One region of the Streptomyces sp. NPDC020917 genome, then DNA from elsewhere that is predicted to be linked to it. Evidence: riboswitches for the same ligand, from Rfam matches in the RefSeq annotation. Region 1 holds a riboswitch; each other region holds the start of a gene.

Region 1 (7,233 bases):
CTGGTCGACCACGGCGACCGAGACGTTGGCGGTCCGGCCGTGCCGCAACGGCACGTCCAGCAGCAGCTGCGGGTCGGGGCGGCCCTCAGCGGACGCCAGCTGGGTCAGCGCGGTGGGCCGGTCGACCAGGATCCACAGCGGGCGCCGGACGTCCTCGGCCACCGGATTCCCGGCCTGCCGGGCCCGGTTGACCGCGATCAGCCGCCGCTCGGTCTCGTGCGCGGCCCACTCCAGCGTCGCCGACGCGCCCAGCAGTCCGTCCTCGACCGCCAGCACCCCGGGCCGCCCGGCCAGGAACGCGTACTCGCCGGCGCCGCCGCCGTCGATCACCACCACGTCGCCGTGCACCAGCGCCTGCAGCGCGATCGACCGCAGCAGGCTCGTGGTGCCGGTGCCGGGCTGGCCGAGCGCCAGCAGGTGCGGTTCGGTGGACCGCGCACCGCCGCGCCACACCACCGGCGGCGCGTCCCGCGTCTCGCCGTCCGCGAGCACCGGGACCGTGCGCTGCACCGAGTCGGCGTCGGTGAAGCCCAGCACGGTCTCGCCGGGGGAGGTGACGAACCGCTGCGCGACGACGTCCGTCGGCAGCGGCGGGAGGGCGACGAGGGTGAGGTGGTTCTCCTCCTCGTTCCAGTCGAACCGGTACTCCCGGCCCCGCCCCGCCTTGGCGTGCAGCAGCTGCTCGACGCGCGCCCGCGAGTCCGCCTCACCGTCGGTGAAGTAGGCCGGGTAGCGCAGGTGCAGGTGGGTCAGCCGGCCGTCCTGGAACTCGTAGGAGGAGAACGCCTTCTGCCAGGAGCCGTCGTGGGCGTACATGGGCGCCGGGTCGCCGGACGCGGACAGGTAGGGGACCAGCGCCTCGTACATCGACTGCAGGCGGCCGGTCTCGGCGTCGTTCGGCCCGCCGGGCGCGGCCGGCGCGGAGCGGTCCCGGCCCATCCAGGCGGCCGAGGCCATGAGCGCGACCGCGCCCAGGATCGGCCCGTACGGCATCATGACCACGATCACGACGGCGGCCGCGCCCAGCAGCAGGGCGGGCGCGCGGCGGTCCTTGGGGGTGCGGCCCCACCAGCCGCCGGCCCAGGCGGCCTGCCGGCGCATGCCGCGGGCGATGGTGATCACGGGGTGCAGGACGTCCGTCGCGCCGTCGGCGGCGGTGCGTGCGATGTCACGGCCGCGGGCGAGCGCGGGTCGGCTGGTCAGGATGGCGGGAAGGGGACGCCTGGCCACGGGTGCTCCATGGGTGGTTCGGGTGCTGGGGTGTCCGCGGGGACGCGGCGGGGCGCGCGGGGGACGGGCGCGCCGCAGGGCCGGAAGGCCGGGGGAAGCGGGGGAGGAGGGGGAGGCGGGGACGTACGGACCCGGAGCGGGGGACCGCCGCGGGCCCGTACCCGTCGTGGCAGGAGTGGCCGTAGCGGGCGACCGCTAGATCTTGAGCCCGCCGATCAGTCCGGCCAGGCTGGCGCCGCCGGCCTTGATGCTGGGCGCGATGGCGGTGCCGGCGAGATAGAAGCCGAAGAGTGTGCAGACGACACCGTGCGACACCTTCAGGCCGTCCTTGCGGAAGAACAGGAAGCAGACGACGCCGAGCAGGACGACGCCGGAGATGGACAGGATCATTTGGGCTCTTCTCCTGGGTGATGGGGACGGTCACCATGAGTTCTTCCAGGCTCACAAGAAGTAATAGATCTTGCTCGGCGGCATTAGGGTGATTTGTAGCGAATTTCCACCAGGTGGGTGAGCTTCCGGGCGCCGCGGAACCGCCGTCGGCGCGATCATTGCCCGGCCGTGCCGCCTCGTGCGGACCGCAGCGCCGCAGACCCGCGAGTGGAGCAGCGGCTTCGCCCAGCCGGGTGACGGCGGGCCGCCGGTGTTCGCACCGGCTGTTCGGACGGCAGGGGCCGTGCTGCCGTGACGGCCCGGATCGGCGGCGGAGGCTGCCCGGAGCGGGAGGGGCGGGGCGGGTCCGGAGTGGGGGCTGGGGCGGGCTGGCGCGGGTGCGGCCGGGGCGCTGCGGCAGGATGGGTGCCGTGCAGCTGACCCCGATCACCTGGCCGCGGCTGGCCGAGGCCCTCGCGGAGCGGATCGCCGGCACGGAGCCGCCCGGTCCGTGGTGGCGGGTCGCCGTCGACGGGGCGCCCGCGGCCGGCACCGCCGAGCTCGCCGACGCCGTGGCGGCCGCGCTGCCGGCCCTGGGCCGCCGGGCCCTTCGGGTCAGCGCGGCCGGGTTCTGGCGGCCGGCCTCGCTGCGCCTGGAGTACGGCCACGAGGACGCCGACGCCTACTACCAGCTGTGGCTCGACACCGGGGCGCTGCGCCGCGAGGTGCTCGACCCGCTGGGACCCGGCGGCAGCGGGCGGGCGCTGCCGTCGCTGCGCGACCCGGTCACCGACCGGTCCACCCGCGCCGGCTACGAGGAACTGCCGCCGGGCGGGGTCCTGGTGCTCGACGGGCCGCTGCTCCTCGGCCAGGGCCTGCCGCTGGACCTGACCGTCCACCTCAGCCTGTCCCGCGCCGCGCTGGAGCGGCGCACCGAGGCCGCCGAGCGATGGACGCTGCCCGCTTACGGCCGGTACGCCCGCGAAGCGCTGCCGGAAGAGACCGCGGATGTCCTGGTTCGCGCCGACGACCCCCGCCATCCCGCCTGGACCGGCTGAACTCCCGCTGCACGTACGTCACTCGGGCAACGCACCGGCAGCCCGCCGGTCCTGCCTTGCCGTGGGGCCGCGCACCCCGCTAGCGTCCCGGGCACCATGACTGTCGCCATCGCGCCGCTGACCGCCGAGCACATACCCATGGCCGCGCAGCGGTACGACCGCTGGTTCGCCCGCGCCCGCCGCCCGCCGTCGCAGCGCTCCTGGCTGGCCGACGGCCCGGTGCGCGGCGAGGAACTCCTCGGCAAGCTGCAGAACGCCCCCGGTCTCGAGGCGTGCCGGGCGCTGGACGCGGACGGCGCGATCATCGGGCACCTGGCCGCGGTGCCGCTCGACCTGGCGCCCGACAACCCGGCAGCGCTGCGCAGCCATCCGCACTCCGCCCTGGTGCCGCACGGCGGCCACGCGCTGCCGGCCGGACGGGAGAGCGAGGTGCTGCGGGCGCTGTACGCCCGGGTCGCCGAGCGCCTGGTCGCCGAGCGGCGGCTGGTCCACTACGTCGACGTGCCGGCCGGGGAGACGGCCACCGCGCCCTGGTCCGAGCTGGGGTTCGGCCGCGAGCTGGTGCACGGCCTGATGGCGGTGAAGGCCCGCGGGCGGCAGCCGCGCGGGGTGGGCGGGCTCGCCATCCGGCGCGCCGGCCCCGGCGACCTGCCCCAGGTGGGCCGGATGGCCGCGGAGTCCTCGCGCGGGCAGCGGGGCCCCGCGATGTTCCAGCCGCAGCCCGAGGCGGGGCTCGCCGCGCTGCGGCTGCGGTACACCGACGCCCTGGCCGATACCCGCTGCGGCGCCTGGATCGCCTCGCGCCGCGGCGAGGAGATCGGCATGGTCCTGGTGGTGCCGGCGGCGCCCGGGCCGGTCGTGCCCGAGTCCTGTGTGGAGCTGATGGAGGCGTTCGTGGACCCCGCGGCCCGCGGTGAGGGCATCTCCCGGGTGCTGCTGGCGACCGCGCTCGCCTGGGCCTACGACAACGGCCACCGCTACATGTCGGCCCGCTGGCACTCCGCTAGCCCGCTGGCTGCCGGACACTGGCCGGCGACCGGCTTCCGCCCGGTCGCCTACCGGCTCAGCCGGACCCTGGACGGCCGGATCGGCGGCCCGCCGGGGACGTACTGACCCGGATTCCACTCCGATCGGACAAACCCTCATTTGTCGCCCTTGTTCCGGCATTTCGGAGTGAGGCGGGTCACTTCCGCTGTGGAATGTGACGGGCATCATGGCGGGAACACGGTCCGATGTCCGGAGAACACCCGCTGTTTCCGATGCGGGCGATTTGTCGCCATGTCGTCACCGCGTGCGGCGTGCCGGTGCACCCACGGTCAACCGCGCGGACACGCAGGGGTGGCGGGCGTACGACGATCGGTCACCGGCTCCCGGCGGGCGCGGTGGTGGGCCGCGGCAGCCGGTTGCCCGCCGCTCGGAGGGTCCTCTAGCTTCGCGTCCGGCGGGCCAGGTGCCCGCGCACACTCTCCGCGGGCGGACCGCCGAATCCTGCCACCGCCCGGACCCGGAACCGTCGAGCACCTAACACGGCAGGAGCGGGGGACCCACGGTAGGCCGCCGTCCGCGCACGCCGGACGGCTCGGGGTGAAGTCACGCACCCGAGTGACCGGGCATCTCCTGCCCGAACCCGACAGCTCACCTCGCAGGCGTAGGAGAAGGAACTCCCGCATGCCCGCCAAGGGACAGCACCGCAAGCCCCATCTGAACCGCCTCACCCGCGTCTGCATCGCCGCCGGCGTCGGCAGCGCCGCCATCGCCCTGCCGCTGGTCGCCGCGACCGGCGCCTCGGCCGCCACGCCGGCCAAGGCCCCCGTCGCGACGACCGCCCACGTCAAGGACACCGCCAAGGGCGCCCACGCGAAGGCCGAGACGTACACCGTCCACCCCGGCGACACCCTGTCCAAGATCGCCGCCGCGCACCACATCAAGGGCGGCTGGCACCGGCTGTACCAGGAGAACAAGAAGGTCATCGGCAGCGACCCGAACGTGATCCGTCCGGGCATGCACCTGACGCTGCACGGCTGGCACGGCGTCAAGCCCGGCGACAAGCACCCGGCCAAGCCGGCTGCCCAGCCCGCCGCCAAGCCCGCCGCGAAGCCGGCTGCCAAGCCCGCTCCGGCGAAGAGCACCGCGCAGCAGAGCGCGGCGAAGACCACCACGAACACCACGACGGCCACCAAGGCCGCCGCCACCACCGACACCGGCTGGACCAAGCCGGTCGGCAACGCGTCCATCGGCACCCCGTACCACCAGGCCGGCTCCAACTGGTCCAGCGGCTACCACACGGGCGTGGACTTCCTGGTGTGGTCCGGCACCCCGGTGCACTCGGTCGCGGCCGGCACCGTCGTGCACGCCGGTGCCGACGGCGCCTACGGCAACGACGTGATCATCAAGCACGCCGACGGCAAGTACACCCTGTACGGCCACCTGACGCAGCCGCTGGTGTCGGCCGGCCAGACCGTCACCGAGGGCCAGGAGATCGGCATCTCCGGCGCCACCGGCAACGTCACCGGACCGCACCTGCACTTCGAGGTGCGCACCACCCCGAACTACGGCTCCGACATCGACCCGGTCGCCTACCTCGCGTCGCACGGCGTCAGCATCTGACACAGACGCCCGTACGACCGCCGTCAGGCGGCCGCCCGTGCCCGTCCGGTCTGCACCACCGGGCGGGCACACCGCTGTCCGGGCGCCCCGCCGTCCGCACCGCCTCCCGCCGCGGACGCAACGCTCCCGACTAGCCGAACATCCCGGTCAGTTCGCCGCGCGAGACCACGCCGAGCTTCGGATACGCCTTGTACAGGTGGTAGCCGACGGTGCGCGGGCTGAGGAACAGCTGCGCGGCGATGTCCTTGTTGGACAGGCCCTGGGCCGCCAGCCGGACGATCTGCGCCTCCTGCGGGGTCAGGCCCGCCTCCTCGGCGACCGAGCGGGTCTGCGGCGCGACCTCCACCGCGGCCCCGGCCGCGCCGAGTTCGGCCCGCGTCCGGTCCGCCCACGGCCGCGTGCCGAGCCGCGCGAACACCTCGAGCGCGCCCTGCAGATGGCCGCGGGCCTCGTTCTTGCGCCGCGCCCGCCGCAGCCACTCGCCGTACAGCAGCGCGGTGCGCGCCCACTCCATCGCCCTGCGCTCCGGGTCGTGCCCGGACAGGGCCTGCCCGTAGTGCTCCTCGGCCGCGCTGTCCGGTGCCCGCAGCGCCCGGCAGCGGGCCACCAGCGCGGCCGCCCAGTCCTGCCGTGACCGCGCCGCCCACCGCTCGAAGCGTGCGAACGCCTCGTCCGCCTGCTCCGCCACGCCCAGCCGGACCGCCGCCTCCACCAGGTCGGGCACACTGCGGGTGGCGCAGATCTGGTGCCGTACGGCCGGGTCGGTGAGCAGCAGCAGCCGGTCGAGCGCCGACTGGGCGCGGCCCAGGCCGAGGTCGAGCAGCCCCTGCGACCAGTACGTCCACGGCGCTCCCGGTGCGGTGCCCGACCCCGAGCCCGCCGCCAGCGCCTGCTCGACCTGCGTCCGGCACTCCGCCTCGTCGCCGCGCAGCGCCGCGACGTGCGCCAGCGTGGAGCTCAACTGGCTGACCCACTGGAGCTGTCCGGTGGCGCGGGAGAGCCGCAGCCCCTCGCTCGCGGTGCGGTGGGCGTCGTCGAGGCGCGCTTGGAAGATCTCCGCCTCGGCGCGGAAGAACATCAGCGTGCTGAGCCGGCCGATCCCGCCGCTGTCCCGGCTCTCGGCGGCCAGCACCGTGGTCAGGGCGTGCGCCTCGGCGTCCTGGCCCAGCGTCAGCCCGACGCCGCACAGCATCACCAGGTCCTGCGGGTCGACCCGCCCGCCGCGCGCCGCACGGGCCGCGGCGGCGGCAGCGTCCACCGCCGGGGGCGGGTCCTCGCCGGCACCGGGACCCAGCGCGCCGATGACGAACCGCGCCACCGGCCGGATCGCCGCATCGGCCGGCAACTCCAGCGCGGCCAACCGCTCCAGGGTGCCGTCGACCTCGGCCGAGCCCAGGTACCAGGCGGTGTGCGCGGCCTGCACCAGCATCCGCGCGGCACCGGCCGGATCCGCCGGGGCGGCCAGCCCGGCCGCCTCGGTCAGCACCCGGTGCGCGGCGGGGAAGTCCCCCTGCCAGAAGTCCGCCAGCCCCTGCACGTGCAGCATCCGCGCCCGCAGCACGGCTTCCCCGCTTCCGGCGCCGGGAGCCGGTGCCGGGGCGGCGCCGGAGGCCGGGACGGACGAGCCGTCGGCGCCCGGCCCCGGGGTGCCGGCCGCCGGGCGGGTGGCCGAGGGGATGCGGGCGGCCTGGCGGGCGAAGTCGCGGGCGCGTTCGATCTCGCCGGCCTCGGAGGCCGACTCCGCGGCCAGGACCAGGCGTTCGGCGCGGGCCGCCGGATCGGTGCTCAGCCGGGCGGCGCGCTCGTAGGCGGCCGCCGCGGCCGCGTGGCCGCTGCGCTCCCTGGCCCGGCCCGCCGTCTCCTGCAGGGCGGCCGCGACCTCCTCGTCCGGGCCGGTGGCCGCGGCGGCGAGGTGCCAGGCACGGTGATCGGGATCGAGCACCGGGTCGCAGGCGTCCGCGAGCGCCCG
Region 2 (7,233 bases), on a different contig from region 1:
CCCGCTACATCGGCTTGTGATCCGTTGGCCATCACCGCTACGTTCTGCGGTCAGCGCGAGGCATCCACGGCTCGCGCCACGCGCCCGCCCCACAGGAACGGGCAGCCGCCGGGTGGCCGCACCGCCGCCCTCACGGCGGATGCCCGCGCCGGGCGCGTACGGCCAAACGAAAGGCGTACCGCATGCTCTCGTCCGGCAACGGCAGGCACCGACGCCCCCGGCCCACCCCGGCCGCCGTCGTGACCGTCGCGACCGCGGCCGCGACAGGTGCCGGCATCGCGATCCCGCTGCTGGGGGCGTCCGTCGCCCAGGCCGCGGACAACGGCACCTGGGACAAGGTCGCGGTCTGCGAGACCGGCGGCCTGTGGAGTGCGAACACCGGCAACGGCTTCTACGGCGGCCTGGCGATCACCCAGGCCACCTGGGACCAGTACGGCGGCGACGCGTACGCGTCGCGCCCGGACCTCGCGTCCCGTGCCCAGCAGATCACGGTGGCCGAGAAGATCCTCGCGGACCTGGGACCCGGCGCGTGGCCGGGCTGCGAGAAGAACACCGGGCTGTTCAAGGACCAGGGCACGCCCGAGGTGGACCCCGGCACCCCGTCGGCCACGCCGACGCTGCCCGGCGTGCCCCTGCCCACCCTGCCGGACGTGCCGGTGCCGACCGGCATCCTGCCCGGCATCTCCGGCACGCCGTCCGCGAGCGCGACCACGCCGTCGACCGGCTCGGACGAGTCGGGCAATTCGGATGATCAGGGCGGATCGGACGGATCATCAGATTCCCACGGCTGGGTGACCGGCGGCTCGAACACCGACCCCGGGGGGCCGCTGGCGACCTCGCCCGGTGAGGACCCGTCGACCGGCGCCCCGGGCGACTCGGGTGCCCCGAGCGGCTCCGGTACGCCGTCCGACGGCGCCACCACGCCCTCGGCTCCGAGCACCGGCGGCGGGCGCCACGCCAAGCCGTACAGCCCGACCGACGAGCAGCTGGCGGCCGCGGACCAGGCGAGCCGGACCGAGCTGTACTCGATCACCGGCAAGGACGATTCGGGCACTTCCGGCAGGACGGACTCGACTACCCCGGGTAACGCCAACAAGGGCGACAAGTCGGGCACTTCAGATGTGAGCAGGTACACGGTCGATCTCGGGGACACGCTCTCCTCGATCGCCCGGGACCATCAGGTCGACGGCGGCTGGCACGCGCTCTACGACACCAACCACCAGGTGATCGGCGTCGACCCGAACCTCATCAAACCCGGACAGATCCTCAACATCGGCTGAAATCAAGGGTCATGGCGGCCGGTCGACAAAACGGACGAACCGCTTTCCGGCGGGCGTCTCGGATGTGACAAGGGTCTCGCCGGTCGCTGTGACCGCCCGCTCGCAGAGCGCTGAGATCCACCCTCGTGACCTGCGGTTTACCCCACTCGCCGGGTATGCGCCCGCAGTTGGTGTCCGAAATCGGAATGTTTGAACTCCTCACGGGGGTGTGCTTACCGTCTTCTCGCTCGCCACAGCGAGCCCCGCCGGAACGGAACGCCGAGTCCTGCCGCCGGCCGACGGGAACAGTCGACGCGAGAGCGCCGTAGGCAGGAGCGGGGGACCCAAAGTCTTCCGCCGGACCGGCAGACGTACGCCGCGCAGCACCGGACAGCAACCCGCTGCGAGGGCGTACGACACCGCGTCCGGCTCGGGGTGAAGCCGATCTCCACGCCGCCGACGCGGCCCGGCCGGGCAACTCACGTCCGAACCCGACAGCTGACCTCGCAGGCGTCGGTGAGGAATTCTCCATGGGTAAGCACCGTCGTCCCTCCGCCAAGACGCTCGTGCGTCTCGCCTCCGTCGCCGGCGTCGCCGGCACCGCGATCGCCGTTCCGCTGATCGGCGCCACCTCCTCCTCGGCCGCTTCGGTCGCCACCTGGGACGCGGTCGCCCAGTGCGAGTCCGGCGGCAACTGGGCCATCAACACCGGCAACGGCTACTACGGCGGCCTGCAGTTCTCGCAGTCCAGCTGGGCGGCGGCCGGCGGTCTGCAGTACGCGCAGCGCGCCGACCTGGCCACCAAGGACCAGCAGATAGCCGTGGCCGAGAAGCTCCTCGCCCTGCAGGGCCCGTCCGCGTGGTCCTGCGCCTCCGCGGGCGGCCTGACCGCGGGCGGCCCGTCCCCCGACATCAACCCCGGCGGCTCGTCCAGCTCCTCGAGCTCGACCTCCACTCCGGCCAGCTCCAGCAGCAGCTCGTCGAGCAGCTCCAGCAGCTCCTCCAGCTCCTACAGCTCTTCGAGCAGCCACACCGCCTCGTCCCACTCGGCCACGTCGTGGAAGCACTACGCCAAGGGCCACGGCAGCTACGTGGTCCGCCACGGCGACACCCTGTCGAAGATCGCCGAGGCGCACCACGTGGCCGGCGGCTGGCACAAGCTGTTCGAGCTGAACAAGGACACCGTCAAGGACGCGAACCTGATCTACCCGGGTCAGCACCTGACGCTGCGCTGACGCGACGACGGCGCCGCAACCCATCCGCGACCCCGCCCCGGCACGCACTCCCCCCAGACGTGCCCGGGCGGGGTCCGCCGCGTCGCGGCGTGTCGCCCGGGCGGCCGACACCCGTCTCAGGGGACGGGCCGACCGCCGGTCCACGGCCCCCGGGCGGTTAGGCTCGTCCCGAAAAAAGGCGAGAAGACATCTCAGCTCTCTGAAGGAGACAACGTGCCGTCCATCGACGTCGTCGTAGCCCGGGAAATCCTCGACTCGCGAGGCAACCCCACCGTCGAGGTCGAGGTCGGCCTCGACGACGGCAGCACCGGGCGTGCGGCCGTCCCGTCCGGCGCCTCCACCGGCGCCTTCGAGGCCCTCGAACTCCGTGACGGCGACAAGAACCGGTACCAGGGCAAGGGCGTCGAGAAGGCCGTCCTCGCCGTGATCGAGCAGATCGGCCCGGAGCTGGTCGGCTACGACGCCACCGAGCAGCGGCTGATCGACCAGGCGATGTTCGACCTGGACGCCACCCCGGACAAGTCGTCGCTGGGCGCCAACGCCATCCTGGGCGTCTCGCTGGCCGTCGCGCACGCCGCCTCCGAGGCGTCCGACCTGCCGCTCTTCCGCTACCTGGGCGGCCCGAACGCGCACGTCCTGCCGGTCCCGATGATGAACATCCTCAACGGCGGCTCGCACGCGGACTCCAACGTCGACATCCAGGAGTTCATGATCGCGCCGATCGGCGCGGAGTCCTTCTCCGAGGCCGTGCGCTGGGGCGCCGAGGTCTACCACACCCTCAAGGGCGTGCTGAAGTCCCGCGGCCTGTCCACCGGCCTGGGCGACGAGGGCGGCTTCGCGCCGAACCTCGGCTCCAACCGCGAGGCCCTGGACCTCATCCTGGAGGCCATCAAGCTCGCCGGCTACACCCCGGGCCAGGACGTCGCGCTCGCGCTGGACGTGGCCGCCTCCGAGTTCTACAAGGACGGCGCCTACGCGTTCGAGGGCAAGCAGCGCACCGCCGCCGAGATGACCGAGTACTACGCGGAGCTGGTGGACGCGTACCCGCTGGTCTCCATCGAGGACCCGCTGTTCGAGGACGACTGGGACGGCTGGAAGACCATCACCGACAAGCTCGGCGCGAAGGTGCAGCTCGTCGGCGACGACCTGTTCGTCACCAACCCCGAGCGCCTGCAGAAGGGCATCGACAACAACACCGCCAACGCGCTGCTGGTGAAGGTCAACCAGATCGGCTCGCTCACCGAGACGCTGGACGCCGTCGAGCTGGCCCAGCGCAACGGCTACAAGTGCATGATGTCGCACCGCTCCGGCGAGACCGAGGACGTCACCATCGCCGACCTGGCCGTCGCCGTGAACTGCGGCCAGATCAAGACCGGCGCCCCGGCCCGCTCCGAGCGCGTCGCCAAGTACAACCAGCTGCTGCGCATCGAGGAGATCCTGGACGACGCCGCGGTCTACGCCGGCCGCAGCGCGTTCCCGCGCTTCAAGGGCTGACCCACCGCGGGAGCCGGGCCGGTCCCGCCCGGGGAGGCGCGGTCCGTGCCGTCCCCCGCCGCTCCGTACGTCCCCGCACCCGGTCCCGTACCGTGGGCGGGGACGTACGCGTGACGGTGACGAGGGGAGTGACTCGTGGGGGCGGACCGGTTCTCCACCGCGGCCCGGCTGAAGGCCATCGGCCAGGAGGCGCAGGCCCGGGTGTACCGGGCCGCGGCCAGGCGCCCGGTGCGGCGCAGCAGGCTCACCGGCCGGGCCGCTCTGCTCGCCCTGGTGCTGTGCGCCCTGGTGGTGGCCCTGGCCTACCCCATGCGGCAGTACGTCTCCCAGCGCTCCGACATCGCCGACCAGCGCCGCCAGGCGCAGGAGGCGCAGAAGAAGGTCGAGCAGCTGCGCCAGGAGAAGGCCCGCTGGCAGGACCCGGACTACGTCCGCGCCCAGGCCCGCGAGCACCTCCACTACGTGATGCCCGGTGAGACCGGCTACCAGGTCGCGGGCGGGCCGCCGGCCGCCGGCGACCCGGCCGCCGAGCACCGCGCCACGAGCGAGGCCGCCGCGCACCGCCCGTGGTACGACAACCTGTGGAACGGTGTGGACCGGGCCGACGCGTCCGCCGCCTCCCGCCCCCACTGACCTGCACCCGCCCGGGGCGCGGAGCCGCCGGCACGCCGGCGCCGACGCGTCCGCGCATCCGACATGCCTCGCGCCGAGGCAGAAGGCTCCAGAACCTCTCATGAACAGCTCCGAGGACCACACCCCGACCCCGCCCCCGGCCACGCAACCGCCCCTGCCGCCGGCCGAGACGCCGCCCACCGAGGCCGACGTCGCGGCCGTCCACGCGCAGTTGGGGCGCCCGCCGCGCGGGCTGCGGGCGATCGCGCACCGCTGCCCGTGCGGCAACCCCGACGTGGTGGAGACCCAGCCGCGGCTGGAGGACGGCACGCCCTTCCCGACGCTGTACTACCTGACGTGCCCGCGCGCGGCCTCCGCGATCGGCACGCTGGAGGCGGACGGCGTGATGAAGCGGATGACCGCCCGGCTCGCCGAGGACGAGGACCTGGCCGCCGCCTACCGGGCCGCGCACGAGGACTACATCGCGCGCCGGGACGCCATCGAGGTGCTGCAGGGCTTCCCCAGCGCCGGCGGCATGCCCGACCGGGTCAAGTGCCTGCACGTGCTGGCCGGCCACGCGCTGGCCGTGGGCCGCGGCGTCAACCCGCTCGGTGACGAGACCCTCGACCTGCTGCCCGACTGGTGGGCCAAGGGCCCCTGCGTGACCCCGCCGGCCGCCCCCGGAACGGCCGCCACCGACACGACCTCCGAGGAGCCCGAGTGACCACGCGTGTGGCCGCCGTCGACTGCGGCACCAACTCCATCCGCCTGCTCGTCGCCGACCTCGACCCCGCGACCGGCGAGCTGAAGGACCTCGACCGCAGGATGCGGATCGTCCGGCTGGGACAGGGCGTGGACCGCACCGGGCGCCTCGCGCCGGAGGCGCTGGAGCGGACGTTCGCGGCGTGCCGGGAGTACGCCGAGGTGATCCGCGAGCACGGCGTGCCGGCCGACCGCATCCGCTTCGTGGCCACGTCCGCGTCCCGCGACGCGGAGAACCGCGACGCGTTCGTGCGCGGTGTCGTCGGCATCCTCGGGGTCGAGCCCGAGGTGATCTCCGGCGCCCAGGAGGCGGAGTTCTCCTTCACCGGCGCCACCCGCGAACTGACCGGCGAGCACGGCCTCCAGACGCCGTATCTGGTGGTCGACATCGGCGGCGGCTCGACCGAGTTCGTGCTCGGCGACGGCGAGGTGCGCGCGGCCCGCTCGGTGGACGTCGGCTGCGTGCGGATGACCGAGCGGCACCTGGTGCACGACGGGGCGATCACCGACCCGCCGGCGCCCGCGCAGATCGCCGCGATGACCGCCGACGTCGACGCGGCGCTGGACGAGGCGGGCGCCGCGGTGCCGCTGGAGCAGGCGCGCACCCTCGTCGGGCTGGCCGGCTCGGTGACCACCGTCGCCGCCCTCGCGCTCGGCCTCGACGTCTACGACTCCGCGGTGATCCACCACGCCCGGGTGTCGCTGGAGCAGGTCCGGCGGATCAGCGCGGACCTGCTGACGGCCACCCACGCCGAGCGCGCCGCCCACCGCGTCATCCACGAGGGCCGGGTCGACGTGATCGCCGCCGGCGCCCTGGTGCTGCTGCGGATCATGGAGCGCACGGGGGCGAAGGAGGTCGTGGTCAGCGAGCACGACATCCTGGACGGAATCGCCTGGAGTGTGCTCAGCTGAGGGTGCGCCGCACCTGGTGAGCGGGCCGCGGGGTGTCCGGATCGTGGGCGCCGGAAAACCTTTGTGAAACTCTTCACATGAAGTTCCCGTGCGGTGGCCCAAGTTTCCAAGGCTCACAGTGCCAACCCCCCTGGAATCCCTGGCGCGTCGGTGTTTCCGGGGGGTTACGCGCCACACGGTCCCGGCCACCGGGGGCCCGATCCACGCTGCTCAGCGCCATGTATAAACGGCGGGGGACCGGTGCGACCCGGCCGGCGCCTCCCGGCCCAGGTCATGAAGTCGCGCAGTGTAGCAGAGGGTGTCCAGCACCTTGTGAAGGGGCTCACGAGGACCCCCCTCTCCCGTGCTGGATACTCGAGGCATGAGCACCACGGAGCGTCCACGGATCCTCGTAGTAGGCGGCGGTTACGTCGGCCTGTACGCGGCGCGCCGCATCCTGAAGAAGATGCGGTACGGCGAGGCGACCGTCACGGTCGTCGACCCCCGCTCGTACATGACGTACCAGCCCTTCCTTCCCGAAACCGCAGCCGGCAGCATCTCCCCGCGGCATGTCGTCGTCCCGCTGCGACGCGTGCTTCCCGGGGCGGAGGTGCTCACCGGGCGGGTCACCACCATCGACCAGGACCGCAAGGTCGCCACGGTCGAGCCGCTCGTCGGCGAGTCCTACGAGCTGCCCTTCGACTACCTGGTGATCGCGCTCGGCGCGGTCTCCCGCACCTTCCCGATCCCCGGCCTGGCCGAGAACGGCATCGGTATGAAGGGCGTCGAGGAGGCCATCGGCCTGCGCAACCACGTGCTGGAGCAGCTGGACAAGGCCGACTCCACCACCGACGAGGAGATCCGCCGCAAGGCGCTCACCTTCGTCTTCGTGGGAGGCGGGTTCGCCGGTGCGGAGACCATCGGCGAGGTCGAGGACATGGCCCGCGACGCCGCCAAGTACTACCCGAACGTCAAGCGCG
Region 3 (7,233 bases), on a different contig from region 1:
CGGCGGCCCGGCACGACTACGCGAGCGACGGGTACGCGGCCGGCGGCCTCGTCGACGGCGAGCAGGCCGCCCGCAGCCGCCGCCGCAAGCCGGCCAAGCGCTCCGCGCTGCTGACCATCGCCGTGCCGTCGGTGGCCGTGATGGGCGTGGCGGCGGTCGGCGCCGCCGCGGTCGCCGGGGTGGGCATGGCGCAGGGCTCCTCCTCCAAGACGCAGGCCGACGGTGCGGTGGCCAAGGCGCCGACGCAGCAGCTCGACCGGCAGTTGACCGGTGCCAGCCGGGACGCGGATGACTTCGCGACCCGCGCCAGCCGCTCCCAGGAGCGGCTGGACCTCAAGGAGCGCCAGGCCGCGGCGAAGAAGGCGGCGGAGGAAGCCGCGGCGCGCAAGGAGGCGCTGCGTCCGAAGTTCGTGCTGCCGGTCACGCAGAAGGGCCTGAGCGCGTACTTCGGGCAGGCCGGCGTCAACTGGATGGCGCTGCACACCGGCATCGACTTCCCGGTCCAGGTGGGCACCCCGGTGATGGCCGTGACGGACGGCACGGTCCGCACGCAGTGGAACCCCTCCTACGGCAACATGGCCATCGTCACCGCGCCCGACGGCACCGAGACCTGGTACTGCCACCTGAGCAGCACCAAGATCCGGTCGGGGTCGGTCAAGGCCGGTACGGTCATCGCCTATTCGGGCAACACCGGCAACACCACCGGCCCGCACCTGCACCTCGAGGTGCGCCCGCACGGCGGCTCCCCGATCGACCCGCTGCCCTGGCTCCTCGCGCACGGCCTCGACCCGCGCTGAGCATCGACCCGATCTGACCCCTGGGCCGAACTGACCCCGGTCCGCGGGCGCCTCCGCCCGCGGACCCGTCGCGTCCGCTAGAGCTTCTCCACCGGCGCGTACCGCAGCAGGAGTTGCTTGGGCCGCTCGTCGCCGAAGTCGATGGTGGCCTTCTCGTCGCCCGGCCGTCCGGTGACCGCGATGACGGTGCCCAGCCCGAACTGGTCGTGGGTGACGCGGTCGCCGACCGCCAGCGAGATCACCGGCCGGTCGCCTGACCTGCGGGTGGCGAAGCCGCCCGAGCCGCCGCGGCTGCGCGCGGCCATCGAGGAGGACAGCGACGCCGCGGCCTTGGACACCGCGCCCCCACCGCCCGAGCCCGAGCCGAAGCCGCCCGGCGAGCCGCCGGTGCGCCGCCACTCGATGAGGGCGTCCGGGATCTCCTCCAGGAACCGCGACGGCGGGTTGTAGGAGGGCTGCCCCCAGGCGCTGCGCATCGTGGAGCGGGTCAGGTAGAGGCGCTCGCGGGCGCGGGTGATGCCGACGTACGCCAGCCGCCGCTCCTCCTCCAGCTCCTTGACCTGGCCGAGGGCCCGCATGTGCGGGAAGACCCCGTCCTCCATGCCCGTGAGGAACACCACCGGGAACTCCAGGCCCTTGGCGGTGTGCAGCGTCATCAGCGTGATCACGCCGCCGGACTCCTCGTCCTCGTCCGGGATCTCGTCGGAGTCGGCGACCAGGGCGACGCGTTCCAGGAACTCGGACAGGGTGCTGCCCTCCTCGCCGCGCTCCTGCTCGAACTCCAGGGCCACGGCGGCGAGTTCCTGGAGGTTCTCGACGCGGGTCTCGTCCTGCGGGTCGGTGGACGCCTGCAACTCGGCCAGATAGCCCGTGCGTTCGAGCACCGCCTCCAGGACGACGGCGGGGCCCGCACCGGACTCCACGATGGTGCGCAGCTCGTCCATGAGGGTGTTGAACCGCTTCACGGCGTTCGCCGAGCGGGCCGCCATGCCGTAGGCCTCGTCGACCCGGCGCAGCGCCTGCGCGAAGGAGATCCGCTCGCGCTGCGCGAGGGCGTCCACCATCGCCTCCGCGCGGTCGCCGATGCCGCGCTTGGGCACGTTCAGGATGCGGCGCAGCGGCACCGCGTCCTCGGGGTTGGCCAGCACCCTCAGGTAGGCGAGCACGTCCCGCACCTCGCGCCGCTCGTAGAAGCGCACGCCGCCGACGACCTTGTAGGGCAGGCCGACGCGGATGAACACCTCCTCGAACACACGGGACTGCGCGTTGGTGCGGTAGAAGACCGCCACGTCGCCGGGGCGGGCCTGGTCCGCGTCGGTGAGGCGGTCTATCTCGTCGGCGACGAACTGCGCCTCGTCGTGCTCCTGGTCGGCGACGTAGCCGATGATGACCGGGCCGTCGCCGGACTCGGTCCACAGGTTCTTGGCGCGGCGGCCGGCGTTGCGCTCGATGACGGCGTTGGCCGCGGACAGGATGGTCTGCGTGGAGCGGTAGTTCTGCTCCAGCAGGATGGTGCGGGCCTGCGGGTAGTCCTCCTCGAACTGGAGGATGTTGCGGATCGTGGCGCCGCGGAAGGCGTAGATCGACTGGTCCGCGTCACCGACCACGCACAGCTCGGCGGGCCCGGGGACGGCGTCCGCGCCCCGCGCGCCGTCCTGCTCGCCGGCGTCGGCCGCCCCGCCGTCCTGGCTGTCCTGGCCGTCCTCCGCGGACGGCGGCGCCTCGGTGCCGACCAGCTCGCGGACCAGCATGTACTGCGCGTGGTTGGTGTCCTGGTACTCGTCGACCAGGACGTGCCGGAAGCGCCGCCGGTAGTGCTCGGCGACGTCCGGGAACGCCTGCAGCAGGTTGACCGTGGTCATGATGATGTCGTCGAAGTCCAGGGCGTTGGCCTCGCGCAGCCGCGACTGGTAGAGGGCGTACGCCTCGGCGAGCTTGCGGTCGAACGGGGTCTCCGCCTGGGCGGCGAAGGTCTCCTCGTCGATCAGCTCGTTCTTGAGGTTGGAGATCTTCGCGCTGAACGACTTCGGCGGGAACTGCTTGGGGTCCAGGTCGAGGTCGCGCTGGCAGACCAGGGCCATCAGCCGCTTGGAGTCGGCCGCGTCGTAGATCGAGAAGGACGAGGTGAAGCCCAGCTTCTTGGACTCGCGGCGCAGGATGCGCACGCACGCGCTGTGGAACGTCGACACCCACATCGCGCCGGCGCGCGGCCCGACGAGCTGCTCCACCCGCTCCTTCATCTCGCCGGCGGCCTTGTTGGTGAAGGTGATCGCCAGGATGGAGCCGGGGTGGACGTGCCGGGCGTAGAGGAGGTGCGCGATGCGGTGGGTGAGCACCCGGGTCTTGCCGGAGCCGGCGCCGGCCACGATGAGCAGCGGCCCGCCGGAGTGCCCCACGGCGGCGCGCTGCTGCTCGTTGAGGCCCTCCAGCAGCTGCGCGGGGTCGGCGGCCGGGCGGGCGGCGCCGTCGCGGTAGTGGGCGTCGCGGATCGGCGGCGGGCCGTCGAACCGGTCGCCGAACAGGCCGTCCGGCAGGGAGTCGGGTTCGTCGTGCTCCCCCTCCGGCGGCGGGGGCGGGCCGTCGTCGGCCGGGCCGTGGGCCGCGTCGAGACCGGCCAGGAAGCTGTCGTCAAAGAGGCTGCTCATCGCCTCCTGAGTCTAGGACGCCGCGCCGACAGTCCGTCCCGGTTCACCCGGTTCCCCCGGCCGAAGGACTCGCACAGGTGTGTCCTTCCTACCACGCTCGGTGACGACGCACCGGGTCTGGCAAAAGATTACGAAAAGGTATCGGGCCTTATCGGACATCGGCCTTCCCAGCAACGCCGGGCCTCGGCTACGTTCCCGCACCAGCCCCACCGGTCCGCGTCCGAGAGGAGTCCGCCCGCCATGGCGACGCACCGTAAGGCCAGAACCGCGCTACTCAGCGCCTCGGGACCACGGGCGGCAGTGGGTATCACCACTGCCGCCCTGGCCACCGTGACCCTGCTGAGCGAGACGGCGAACGCCACCCCGCCGCCGCAGCCCTCCATCGCCGAGGTCAAGGCGAAGGTCGACTCCCTGATGCACCAGGCCGAGGTCGCCACCGAGAAGTACAACGGCACCAAGGAGCAGGTCGACCAGCAGAACGTCAAGGTCAACAAGCTGCTGGAGCAGGTGGCGCAGAAGACCCAGACGCTCAACGACGCGCGCCGCCAGCTCGGCCTGTACGCGGCCGCGCAGTACCGCTCCGGCGGTGACGAGACCACCACCCGCTACATGCTGTCCGGCAGCCCTGAGGACCTCGTCGACCAGCTGCACCTGACCGACGTGCTCGCGCAGCGCCAGAAGGCGGCGGTCGACTCGTTCCGGGTGGAGCAGGCCGCCGCGACCCAGCAGCGCATCGAGGCGGCCAAGAGCCTGGCGTCGCTCACCGCGCAGCAGGCCAAGCTCAAGACCGCCAAGCAGGACGTGCAGACCAAGCTGAGCCAGGCCCAGCACCTCCTCAACAGCCTGACCGCACAGGAGAAGGCGCGGCTGGCGGCGCTGGCCGCCAAGCAGGAGGAGGAGGCCCGCCGGAAGGCGGCGGCACTGGTGGCCAAGCAGAAGGCCGCTGCCGAGGCGGCGGCCAAGGCGGCCGCCGCGAAGAAGAGCACGTCGACGACGACCACGACGCCGCCGTCGACGCCCGCCAACTCCTCGGTGGCCGACCAGGCGATCGCCTTCGCCCGCAAGCAGATCGGCAAGCCCTACGTGTGGGGCGCCACCGGTCCCGACTCGTTCGACTGCTCGGGCCTGACGCAGGCGGCCTACAAGGCGGCCGGCATCACCCTGCCGCGCACCACCTGGGACCAGGTGAACGTCGGCACCCGGGTCTCGGAGACGAACCTGCAGCCGGGCGACCTGATCTTCTTCTACAGCGACATCAGCCACGTCGGCATGTACATCGGCAACGGCGAGATGATTCACGCTCCGCACACGGGCACCGTCGTCAAGATCGCGCCGATCACGGAAATGCCCTTCTACGGTGCCGTTCGCCCGTATTGACCCCCTGAACCACCGTCACCAACCGTAAGATCACAAAGCGATTTCGGTCACATTGCGATCCAAACTTCCCAAGACTCGCGAGAGTTGATTACCGTAGCCCGCTAGGTGGCCTGCTTCCCGCCGGTGCAAGTGCCGGCAGCACGCCACCTCCGCCTAATCCGGCCGGCGGCCGGAACCGGGGACCCACAGTCACATTGGGGTGAATCCGGACAGACGCGACAAGCGTCCGTCCAGTAGGGCAGCCTTCCCAGCCCGAACCCGTCAGCTAACCCGGTCGGCGGTCCACGGAAGGAGTCGCCTGCTGTGGCGTCGCACCGCAAGCCGCGTACCCGGATACTCGCCTCAGCCGCCCCCCGCGCGGCGGTCGGGGTCACCGCAGCGGCACTGGCGTCGGTCACCCTGATGAGCGAGACCGCGAACGCGGCGCCTGCCAAACCCTCGATCGCCGAGGTGAAGAAGCAGATCGACACGCTCAACCAGCAGGCCGAGGTGGCCACCCAGCAGTACGACCAGGCCAAGGAGAAGACCTCGGCGCAGCGCGCCAAGGCCAACCAGCTCCTGGAGCAGGTCGCGCAGAAGACCCAGCAGATGAACGAGACCCGCCGGGTCCTGGGCCAGTTCGCCACCGCGCAGTACCGCGACGGCGGCCTCGACCAGACGACGCAGCTGCTGCTCTCCGACAACCCGGAGCAGTTCCTCCAGCAGTCGCACATGATGGACCGGCTCTCCACCACGCAGGAGCAGGCCCTCCAGACCTTCAAGGTCCAGGAGGAGCAGGCGAACATCCAGCGGGCGCAGGCCACGTCGAGCCTGAACCAGCTGACCTCCGCGCAGAGCGCTCTGGCGACGGAGAAGAAGAACCTGCAGACGAAGCTCGCCGCGGCGCAGAAGCTGCTCAACAGCCTCAACGCCGCGCAGCGCGCCAAGCTCGCCGCGATGACCCCCTCGACGTCGTCCGCGACGAAGCACTACACGTACAGCGGGCCGGCGACCGGACGGGCCGCCGCCGCCATCCAGTTCGCGCTCTCGCAGCGCGGCAAGCCGTACGTGTCCGGTGGCACCGGCCCCAACGCCTACGACTGCTCCGGGCTCACCCAGGCCGCCTACCGCGCGGCGGGCGTCAGCATCGGCCGGACCACCTGGGACCAGGTCAAGGACGGCGTCGCCGTCTCCCAGGCCGATCTGCAGCCGGGCGACCTGGTGTTCTTCTACTCGGGCATCTCCCACGTCGGGATCTACCTCGGCAACGGGCAGATCGTGCACGCCCCGCACACCGGCGCGGTCGTCGAGATCGCGCCCATGAGCTGGATGCCGTTCGCCGCGGCCCGCCGGGTGGCCTGAGTCCCAGCGAAACGCGTGACGTCCGGACGGGAGTGCTCCGTCCGGACGTCACGCGTGTTCGGGCGCGGGCCTACGTCCAGAGCACCGCGATGAAGATGTTGAGCGCGGTCAGCACCCCCACCGCGCCGAACGTCGCCCGGTCGAGGCGTTCCTCGTCGCGCTTGACGTAGACCAGGCCGAGGATCACCACCAGCACCGCCAGCTTGACGCCGATCTTGGCGTTGTCCACGTGGCGGTCGTCGGCGTTCAGCAGGGCGACCATGGTCACGCCGGTCACGAGCATGGTGGCGGCGCCGTAGAGCATGCCCGGGACGAAGCGGACCGCGGCGGTGCCGTTGCCCATCACCTTCAGCTGGGTGAGGAACCCGCCCAGCAGTGCGGCGATGCCCAGGATGTGCAGGCCGACTAGAACATTGATGAGAGTGTCCATGGGCGCGACCCTAGCGACGCCCTTAGCACCCCCCGGCGGGAGGGGTGGCCTTCCCCGCGCATCGGTCAGTGCGGGTACCCAAGCGGGCATGTCACCCGTCGAACGCCGGTCGGTTCCGGTCGGCCCCGACCGGAAGGGCACCAGTCCCGGTCCACCGGACCCGCGCCGCCCCCGGTGAGGTTTAGCGTCGCTCGACAGGTGGCCGATCCCCCGCCGGCGGCGCACTGTCGTCCGTCCGGTGGCGGCTGCCCCCGCCGAGGTCCGGCGGCGCCCTGTTCCCCCGTGCAGGCGCCGCCGGACCCACCCCCGGAAGGAGAGTGACGGCCGCCGTGGCCTCACACAGTCGCCCGCCCCGATCCCGCGTCACCGTCTCCCGCGCCGCCTGCACCCTGGCGCTCGCCTCCGCCGCCTCGGTGTCGCTGTTCGGCGAGACCGGCTACGCACAGCCCCGGCCCACACCGGCCGAGGCCAAGGCCAGGGTCGAGGCGCTGTACCAGCAGGCCGAGCAGGCGACCGAGCAGTACAACGGCGCGAAGCAGCAGGCGGACGACGCCCAGGCCGCACTCGGCGGGCTGCAGGACGAGCTGGCCCGCAAGACCGCCGCGCTCAACGCGACGCGGGACGCGCTCGGGACGGTCGCGGC
Region 4 (7,233 bases), on a different contig from region 1:
ACCACCTGGGCGGAGATACGCCGCCCGGTGCCGTCCGCCCCGTTCACGTCCGATTCCGCATCGCAGAACTCCGTTCCCTCCCCCGCATTATGCCCGTGACTCTATTCCAGGGCGCACGGAAAAGGGAAAAGAGGTGGCGAATTCTTGATTTTATTGCGGACAGGGCGGCACGTTCCGGGCGGGCGGGGCGGCCGCCCGCGGTGATCAGCTGCGGGGGAAGCACCCGCGGCGGCCCGGGACGCACGAAGGCCCCGGTGGCAGAACCGGGGCCTTCGAGGCGGGCCCGACCGGTGGGCGGCCGGGCCGTACAGGGTGCCTGACGCGGGACGTCAGACGGTCACACCGTGCTCGGCGAGGTACGCGATCGGGTCGACGTCCGAGCCGTAGTCCGGGGTGGTGCGCACCTCGAAGTGCAGGTGCGGTCCGGTGACGTTGCCGGTGGCGCCGGAGATGCCGATCTCCTGGCCCTCGGTGACGGTCTGGCCGGCGGACACCAGCGGCTGCGTCAGGTGGCCGTACAGGGTGTACATGCCGTCGGCGTGCTTGATGATCACGTCGTTGCCGTACGCGCCGTCCGCGCCCGCCGAGACGACCACGCCCGCGGCCACCGCGTGCACCGGGGTGCCGGAGTCCACGAGGAAGTCCACGCCGGTGTGGTAGCCGCTGGACCAGTTGGAGCCGGCCTGGTGGTACGGGGTGCCGATGGACGCGTCGACCGGCTTGGTCCAGCCGGAGTCTGCGGCGGCCGTCGTGGCGGCGGCCACCGGCTGCTTGGCGGCGCTGACCGCCCCGGCCTTCGCCGCCTGGGCCGCGGCAGCCTGGGCCGCGGCAGCCTTGGCAGCGGCAGCCTTGGCAGCGGCAGCCTTGGCAGCGGCGGCCTTGGCAGCGGCCTTCGCCTGCGCGGCGGCCTTCGCCTTGGCCTTGGCCGCCGCGGCCGCCTTGGCCTTCGCTTCCGCCGCCGCCTTGGCCTTGGCCGCGGCTTCGGCCTCGGCGCGGGCCTGCCGGACCTGCTCCTGGGCGGTGTTGGCGACCGTACGCTGCACGTCGGCCTGGGCGGAGAAGCTGTTCGCCAGCGAGCCGGTGACCGACGTGGCCTGGGACAGCACGTTCTTCTTGGCCGCGGCGGCGACCGGGCGCGGATGGTGGTCGGGGGCGGCCAGCGCGGTGGCGCCGAACGCTCCGGCGCCGGCGATCACGGCGACGCCGGCCAGGGTGGCGGCGGCACGGCCGGGCCGCCGACGCCGGTGCTTCCCGCGCAGGGCGGGGCGAACGCGGAACGCCATGGAGGCGTCGCTCCTTTCCTTCCTTCTCGCCTACCGGGTTAGCTGACGGGTTCGGAGCAGGAAGGTCTCCTACGGGCGCCCCTGGGCCGGCGACGGCGAAGGCTCCCGATTCACCCCGGGGGAACTCCCTCAGGACCGCGCGGCGGCGGACACGAGGGGTGGGTCCCCGGCTCCCCTGGACGGGGACTCGGCGATGTGCGGATGTGCGCCCGGCACGGCCGGGCGGTGCCCGACCCTGCAGGGCCGGGGAGCGTTGACGCTATCCGGGCGGTCCGGCGAACACCAAGCAGATCCGTCGATATGTAGCGCACGCCACACACGCCCGCGAGCCGCTCAATTCGGGCACAACAGGACAGAAATCCCAAGGGACTTCGCGCCCCGGACGTGCGGGCCCCGGGCGCGCCGGCTCCTGGCACACGGAACCCCGGCGCCGCGCAGGGCGGCACCGGGGTTCAGGAGAACGACGCGACGAGGGCGTCAGGACACGACGGTCACCGGGCCGATGCCCAGCTCCCGCACCGGCTCGGCGATCTGCCCGGCGTCGCCGACCAGGACCACCACCATGCGGTCCAGCGGGAAGGCGTTGACCACGGCGGCGGTCGCCTCGACGGTGCCGGTCGCGGCCAGCCGCGCGTACAGATGCGCCTGGAAGTCGTCCGGCAGCTGCTGCTCGACCTGGTCGGCCAGGGTGCCGGCGACCGCGGCGGCGGTCTCGTAGCGCAGCGGGGCCACGCCGACCAGGTTCTGCACCGCGACGTCGCGCTCGTCGTCGGTGAGCCCGCCCTCGGCGAGGGTGCGGATCACCTGCCAGGCGTCGGCGAGCGCCGGGCCAGTCACCTCGGTGGCCACCGAGCCGCTGATGGCCAGCAGCGCGGCGCCGGTGCCGTCGGCGGACGACAGCAGCACCTGCCCGAAGGCCCGCACGCCGTAGGTGTAGCCCTTCTCCTCGCGCAGCACCCGGTCCAGCCGGGAGGTCAGCGTGCCGCCCAGGCAGTACGTGCCGAGGACCTGCGCCGCCCACACCGGGTCCTGCTTGTCCGGGCCGGTGCGGCCGATCAGCACCTGCGTCTGCACCGAACCGGGCCGGTCGACGATCACCACCCGCGCGGTGTCGTTCGAGGTGATCGCGGGGCGCGGCCGCGGCTGCCCGGTGCCACCCGTCCACTGGCCGAGGGTGGAGTCGAGCAGCGCGGGCAGGTCGATGCCGGTGAGGTCGCCGACGACCACCGCGGTGGCCGTGGACGGGCGCACGTGCGCGTCGTAGAAGGCGCGCACCGCGGGGGCGTCGATGGCCCGCACCGTCTCCTCGGTGCCCTGCCGCGGCCGCGAGCAGCGCAGCTCGGCCGGGAACAGCTCCTTGGACAGGGCCATGGCCGCGCGGCGGGCCGGGTTGGCCAGCTCGTGCGGGATCTCGTCGAGCCGGTTGGCGACCAGGCGCTTGATCTCGTCCTCCGGGAACGCCGGGCTGCGCAGCGCCTCGGCGAACAGGGTCAGCGCGCGGTCCAGCCGGCGCGCGGGCACCTCCAGGGAGACCCGCACGCCGGGGTGGTCGGCGTGCGCGTCCATGGTGGCGCCGCACCGCTCCAGCTCCGCCGCGAACTCCTCGGCGGTGTGCTGGTCGGTGCCCTCGGACAGGGCCCTGGCCATGATCGTGCCGACCCCGTCGAGGCCGGCGGGCTCGGCGTCCAGCGGCGCGTCCAGCATCACCTCGACCGCGATCACCTGCTGGCCGGGACGGTGGCTGGTGAGCAGGGTCAGGCCGTTCCCGAGCGCCCCGCGCTCGGGCGCCGGGAACGCCCACGGCTTGGGCTCCCCCGCGGCTGGCTGCGGATGGAACATCATGACGGCCTCGCGTGCGTCGCTCACAGCTCACCCTCCTTGTTCTCAGCGCCCGAGTCCCCGGCCTCGACGATGGCCTGCTCCTCGATGTCCGGCTCCTCGCCCTCCTGCTCCTCGGTCTCGGCCGGGCCGCCGGTGGGCTCGTACACCAGCACCGCGCGGTTGTCGGGCCGCAGCCGGGCCGCGGCCACCGCCTTGACCTCCTCGGGGGTGATCGCCAGCACCCGGTCGACCGCGGTCAGGGCCAGCTGCGGGTCACCGAACAGCACCGCGAACCGGCACAGTTCGTCGGCGCGCCCGCCGACCGTCGCCAGCCGGTCCAGCCACTCCCGCTCCAGCTGGGCCTGCGCCCGCTCCATCTCCTCGGTGGTGGGCCCCTGCTCGGCGAACCGGGCCAGCTCCTCGTCCACCGATGCCTCGATGACCGGCAGTTCGACGCCGCTGGACGCCTTGATGTCCAGCCAGCCCAGCGAGGGCGCGCCGGCCAGCCGCAGCAGCCCGAAGCCGGCGGTCACCGCGGTGCGGTCGCGCCGCACCAGGCGGTTGTGCAGCCGGGACGACTCGCCGCCGCCCAGCACCGTCAGCGCCAGGTCCGCGGCGTCACCCTCCCGGGTGCCGTCCGCGGGGAGCCGGTACGCGGCCATCAGCGCGCGCGACGGGACGTCCTCCTCGACGACCTCGCGCAACTGCCCGCCCATGACGTCCGGGAGCGAGCCGTCCCGCGGCTCCGGCTTCCCGTCGTGCGCCGGAATGCTGCCGAAGTACTTCTCGATCCAGCCGAGCGTCTGCGCCGGGTCGATGTCGCCGACGACCGAGAGCACCGCGTTGCCGGGCGCGTAGTACGTGCGGAAGAACGCCTGGGCGTCCTCCAGCGAGGCCGCGTCCAGGTCGGCCATCGAGCCGATCGGGGTGTGGTGGTACGGGTGCGGCTCGGGGTACGCCATCGCGGTCAGCTTCTCGAAGGCGGTGCCGTAGGGGACGTTGTCGTAGCGCTGGCGGCGCTCGTTCTTCACCACGTCCCGCTGGTTGTCCAGGCTCTGCAGGTCCAGGGCGGTCAGCAGGCTGCCCATCCGGTCGGCCTCCAGCCACAGGGCCAGTTCGACCTGGTGGGCGGGCATCGTCTCGAAGTAGTTGGTGCGCTCGAAGCTCGTGGTGCCGTTGAGCGATCCGCCTGCGGCCTGCACCAGTTCGAAGTGGCCGTTGCCCTGGACGCTCGCCGAGCCCTGGAACATCAGGTGCTCGAAGAGGTGGGCGAGACCGGTGCGACCCTTGACCTCGTGGCGTGAACCGACGTCGTACCAGAGGCACACGGCCGCGACCGGGGTGAGGTGGTCCTCGGAGAGCACCACCCGCAGGCCGTTCGCCAGGCGGTGCTCGGTGGCTGTGAGGCCGCTGGAGTGTGCCTCCGGGGAGGCCGTGTGACCCATGGGCAAGCTGTCCTTCCGGTCGCTGCTGCGTGACTGCGTAGAGTGCTGCCACTCTAGGCAAGCGTGCCGACGATCGGCGAAGTTCCCGCACACGACAGGCCCCGGGGTTCGGTGGACGGCGGCACGGCGTGGTCGGGGACGGGTCGTCGTCCGCGCTGTCGGTGCGGCGCGTCACAATGGTCCGCGTCAGCTCACCGGTCCACCCGAAGGATCCGGACACCCGTTCCGGAAGGCAACCAGAAGAAGGAGCGCCGCCGAGATGGCCCGCCGCACCACGAAGACCCCGCCTCCCGACGACGACTTCGAGGAGCGCATCCTCGACATCGACGTCGTGGACGAGATGCAGGGCTCGTATCTCGAATACGCCTACTCGGTGATCTACTCGCGCGCCCTGCCCGACGCCCGCGACGGCATGAAGCCCGTGCACCGGCGCATCGTCTACCAGATGAACGAGATGGGCCTGCGGCCCGAGCGCGGCTTCGTCAAGTGCGCGCGCGTCGTCGGCGAGGTCATGGGCAAGCTGCACCCGCACGGCGACGCGTCGATCTACGACGCGATGGTGCGGATGGCGCAGCCGTTCTCGCAGCGCCTGCCGCTGGTCGACGGGCACGGCAACTTCGGTTCGCTCGACGACATGCCGGCCGCCATGCGGTACACCGAGGCCCGGATGTCCGGCCCGGCGCAGCTGATGGTCGAGTCGATCGACGAGGACACCGTCGACTTCGCGCCCAACTACGACGGCCAGGAGCGCGAGCCCTCCGTGCTGCCGTCGGCCTACCCCAACCTGCTGGTCAACGGCGCGTCCGGGATCGCGGTCGGCATGGCCACGAACATGCCGCCGCACAACCTCGGCGAGGTCATCGCCGCGGCCCGGCACCTCATCCGGTACCCCAACGCCGACCTGGACGCGCTGATGCGGCACGTGCCGGGCCCGGACCTGCCGACCGGCGGCCGGATCATCGGCCTGTCCGGCATCAGGGACGCCTACGAGAGCGGCCGCGGCACCTTCAAGATCCGCGCCACCGTCTCGGTGGAGGACGTCACCGCCCGCCGCAAGGGCCTGGTGGTCACCGAACTGCCGTTCAACGTCGGCCCCGAGAAGGTGATCGCCAAGATCAAGGACATGGTCGGCGCGAAGAAGCTGCAGGGCATCGCCGACGTCAAGGACCTCACCGACCGGGCCCACGGCCTGCGCCTGGTCATCGAGATCAAGAACGGCTTCAACCCCGAGGCCGTGCTGGAGCAGCTCTACAAGCTGACGCCGATGGAGGACTCCTTCGGCATCAACAACGTGGCCCTGGTGGACGGCCAGCCGCTGACCCTGGGCCTGAAGGAGCTGCTGGAGGTCTACGTCGACCACCGGTTCAACGTGGTGCGCCGGCGCAGCGAGTTCCGCCGCACCAAGCGCCGCGACCGGCTGCACCTGGTCGACGGCCTGCTGGTGGCCCTGGTCGACATCGACGAGGTCATCGCGATCATCCGGGCCAGCGAGAACGCGGCGCAGGCCAAGGAGCGCCTGATCGAGCGCTTCAGTCTGTCCGACGTGCAGACCCAGTACATCCTCGACACCCCGCTGCGCCGCCTCACCCGCTTCGACCGCATCGAGCTGGAGTCCGAGCGGGACCGGCTGAACGCCGAGATCGCCGAGCTGACCCGGATCCTGGAGTCCGACGCGGAGCTGCGCAAGCTGGTGTCGGCCGAACTGGCCGCGGTGGCCAAGCAGTACGGCACCGAGCGCCGCACCGTCCTGATGGAGTCGGCCGACACGCCGGTCACCGCGGTGCCGCTGGAGGTCGCCGACGACCCGTGCCGGGTCCTGCTGTCCTCGACCGGCCTGCTGGCCCGCACCGCCACCGGCGACGAACTCGGCGGCGACGGCAAGCGCGTCAAGCACGACGTGATCGTGTCCGCGGTACCGACGACCGCCCGCGCGGACGTCGGCGTGGTGACGTCCTTCGGGCGGCTGCTGCGGCTGACCGTGATCGACCTGCCGATCCTGCCCGAGACCGCGGGCGCGCCGTCGCTGGCCGGGGGCGCGCCGCTGGCGGAGTTCGTGTCGCTGGAGGACGGCGAGCGGGCGCTGTGCCTGACCACCCTCGACGAGTCGTCGCCGGGCCTCGCCCTCGGCACGGAGCAGGGCATCGTCAAGCGCGTGGTGCCGGACTACCCGGCCAACAAGGACGACCTGGAGGTCATCGGCCTCAAGGAAGGCGACACGGTGGTCGGCGCGGTGGAGCTGCGCACCGGCGAGGAGGACCTGGTCTTCATCACCGACGACGCGCAACTGCTGCGTTACCAGGCGTCCCAGGTGCGGCCGCAGGGGCGGCCGGCCGGCGGCATGGCGGGCATCAAGCTGGCCGACGGCGCGAAGGTGATCTCGTTCACCGCGGTCGACCCGGCGGCGGACGCCGTGGTGCTCACCATCGCCCGCGCCGAGGGCACCCTCGACGGCGGCGGCCAGGGCACGGCGAAGCTCACCCCGTTCGACCAGTACCCGCGCAAGGGCCGGGCCACCGGCGGTGTGCGCTGCCAGCGGTTCCTGCGCGGCGAGGACGGCCTGGTCCTCGCCTGGGCCGGCCCGGCGCCCGCCCGCGCGGCCACCTCCACCGGCGCCCCCGCCGACCTCCCCCCGAAGGACACCCGCCGCGACGGCTCCGGCGTCCCCCTCACCAAGCCCATCACCG

What was found. A riboswitch is a leader RNA that binds a small molecule or an ion and turns the genes downstream of it on or off. The one in region 1 is predicted to bind cyclic di-AMP.
Region 2: linked by a shared signal. The riboswitch ahead of ACH4TG_RS20065 (transglycosylase family protein) and the one ahead of ACH4TG_RS37355 (peptidoglycan DD-metalloendopeptidase family protein) in region 1 are both predicted to bind cyclic di-AMP.
Region 3: linked by a shared signal. The riboswitch ahead of ACH4TG_RS38275 (NlpC/P60 family protein) and the one ahead of ACH4TG_RS37355 (peptidoglycan DD-metalloendopeptidase family protein) in region 1 are both predicted to bind cyclic di-AMP.
Region 4: linked by a shared signal. The riboswitch ahead of ACH4TG_RS21265 (M23 family metallopeptidase) and the one ahead of ACH4TG_RS37355 (peptidoglycan DD-metalloendopeptidase family protein) in region 1 are both predicted to bind cyclic di-AMP.

What each region holds. Positions count from the first base shown of each region.
Region 1 is NZ_JBIRRR010000027.1:98,539-105,771, reverse strand. Features, by position in the region: gene ACH4TG_RS37375 (hypothetical protein) at 1-1,230, opposite strand, end outside; gene ACH4TG_RS37370 (hypothetical protein) at 1,426-1,620, opposite strand; gene ACH4TG_RS37365 (uridine kinase) at 2,031-2,657, shown strand; gene ACH4TG_RS37360 (GNAT family N-acetyltransferase) at 2,754-3,770, shown strand; cyclic di-AMP (ydaO/yuaA leader) riboswitch at 4,166-4,321, shown strand; gene ACH4TG_RS37355 (peptidoglycan DD-metalloendopeptidase family protein) at 4,326-5,264, shown strand; gene ACH4TG_RS37350 (AAA family ATPase) at 5,395-7,233, opposite strand, start outside.
Region 2 is NZ_JBIRRR010000008.1:285,326-292,558, forward strand. Features, by position in the region: gene ACH4TG_RS20060 (transglycosylase family protein) at 183-1,280, shown strand; cyclic di-AMP (ydaO/yuaA leader) riboswitch at 1,634-1,787, shown strand; gene ACH4TG_RS20065 (transglycosylase family protein) at 1,790-2,494, shown strand; gene eno (phosphopyruvate hydratase) at 2,708-3,988, shown strand; gene ACH4TG_RS20075 (septum formation initiator family protein) at 4,124-4,621, shown strand; gene ACH4TG_RS20080 (DUF501 domain-containing protein) at 4,722-5,324, shown strand; gene ACH4TG_RS20085 (exopolyphosphatase) at 5,321-6,274, shown strand; gene ACH4TG_RS20090 (NAD(P)/FAD-dependent oxidoreductase) at 6,636-7,233, shown strand, end outside.
Region 3 is NZ_JBIRRR010000029.1:72,434-79,666, reverse strand. Features, by position in the region: gene ACH4TG_RS38290 (M23 family metallopeptidase) at 1-797, shown strand, start outside; gene pcrA (DNA helicase PcrA) at 875-3,442, opposite strand; gene ACH4TG_RS38280 (NlpC/P60 family protein) at 3,683-4,819, shown strand; cyclic di-AMP (ydaO/yuaA leader) riboswitch at 4,960-5,115, shown strand; gene ACH4TG_RS38275 (NlpC/P60 family protein) at 5,123-6,160, shown strand; gene ACH4TG_RS38270 (hypothetical protein) at 6,231-6,590, opposite strand; gene ACH4TG_RS38265 (NlpC/P60 family protein) at 6,920-7,233, shown strand, end outside.
Region 4 is NZ_JBIRRR010000009.1:197,007-204,239, forward strand. Features, by position in the region: gene ACH4TG_RS21260 (GntR family transcriptional regulator) at 1-47, opposite strand, end outside; gene ACH4TG_RS21265 (M23 family metallopeptidase) at 330-1,283, opposite strand; cyclic di-AMP (ydaO/yuaA leader) riboswitch at 1,297-1,486, opposite strand; gene ACH4TG_RS21270 (M16 family metallopeptidase) at 1,761-3,125, opposite strand; gene ACH4TG_RS21275 (M16 family metallopeptidase) at 3,146-4,549, opposite strand; gene ACH4TG_RS21280 (DNA topoisomerase (ATP-hydrolyzing) subunit A) at 4,809-7,233, shown strand, end outside.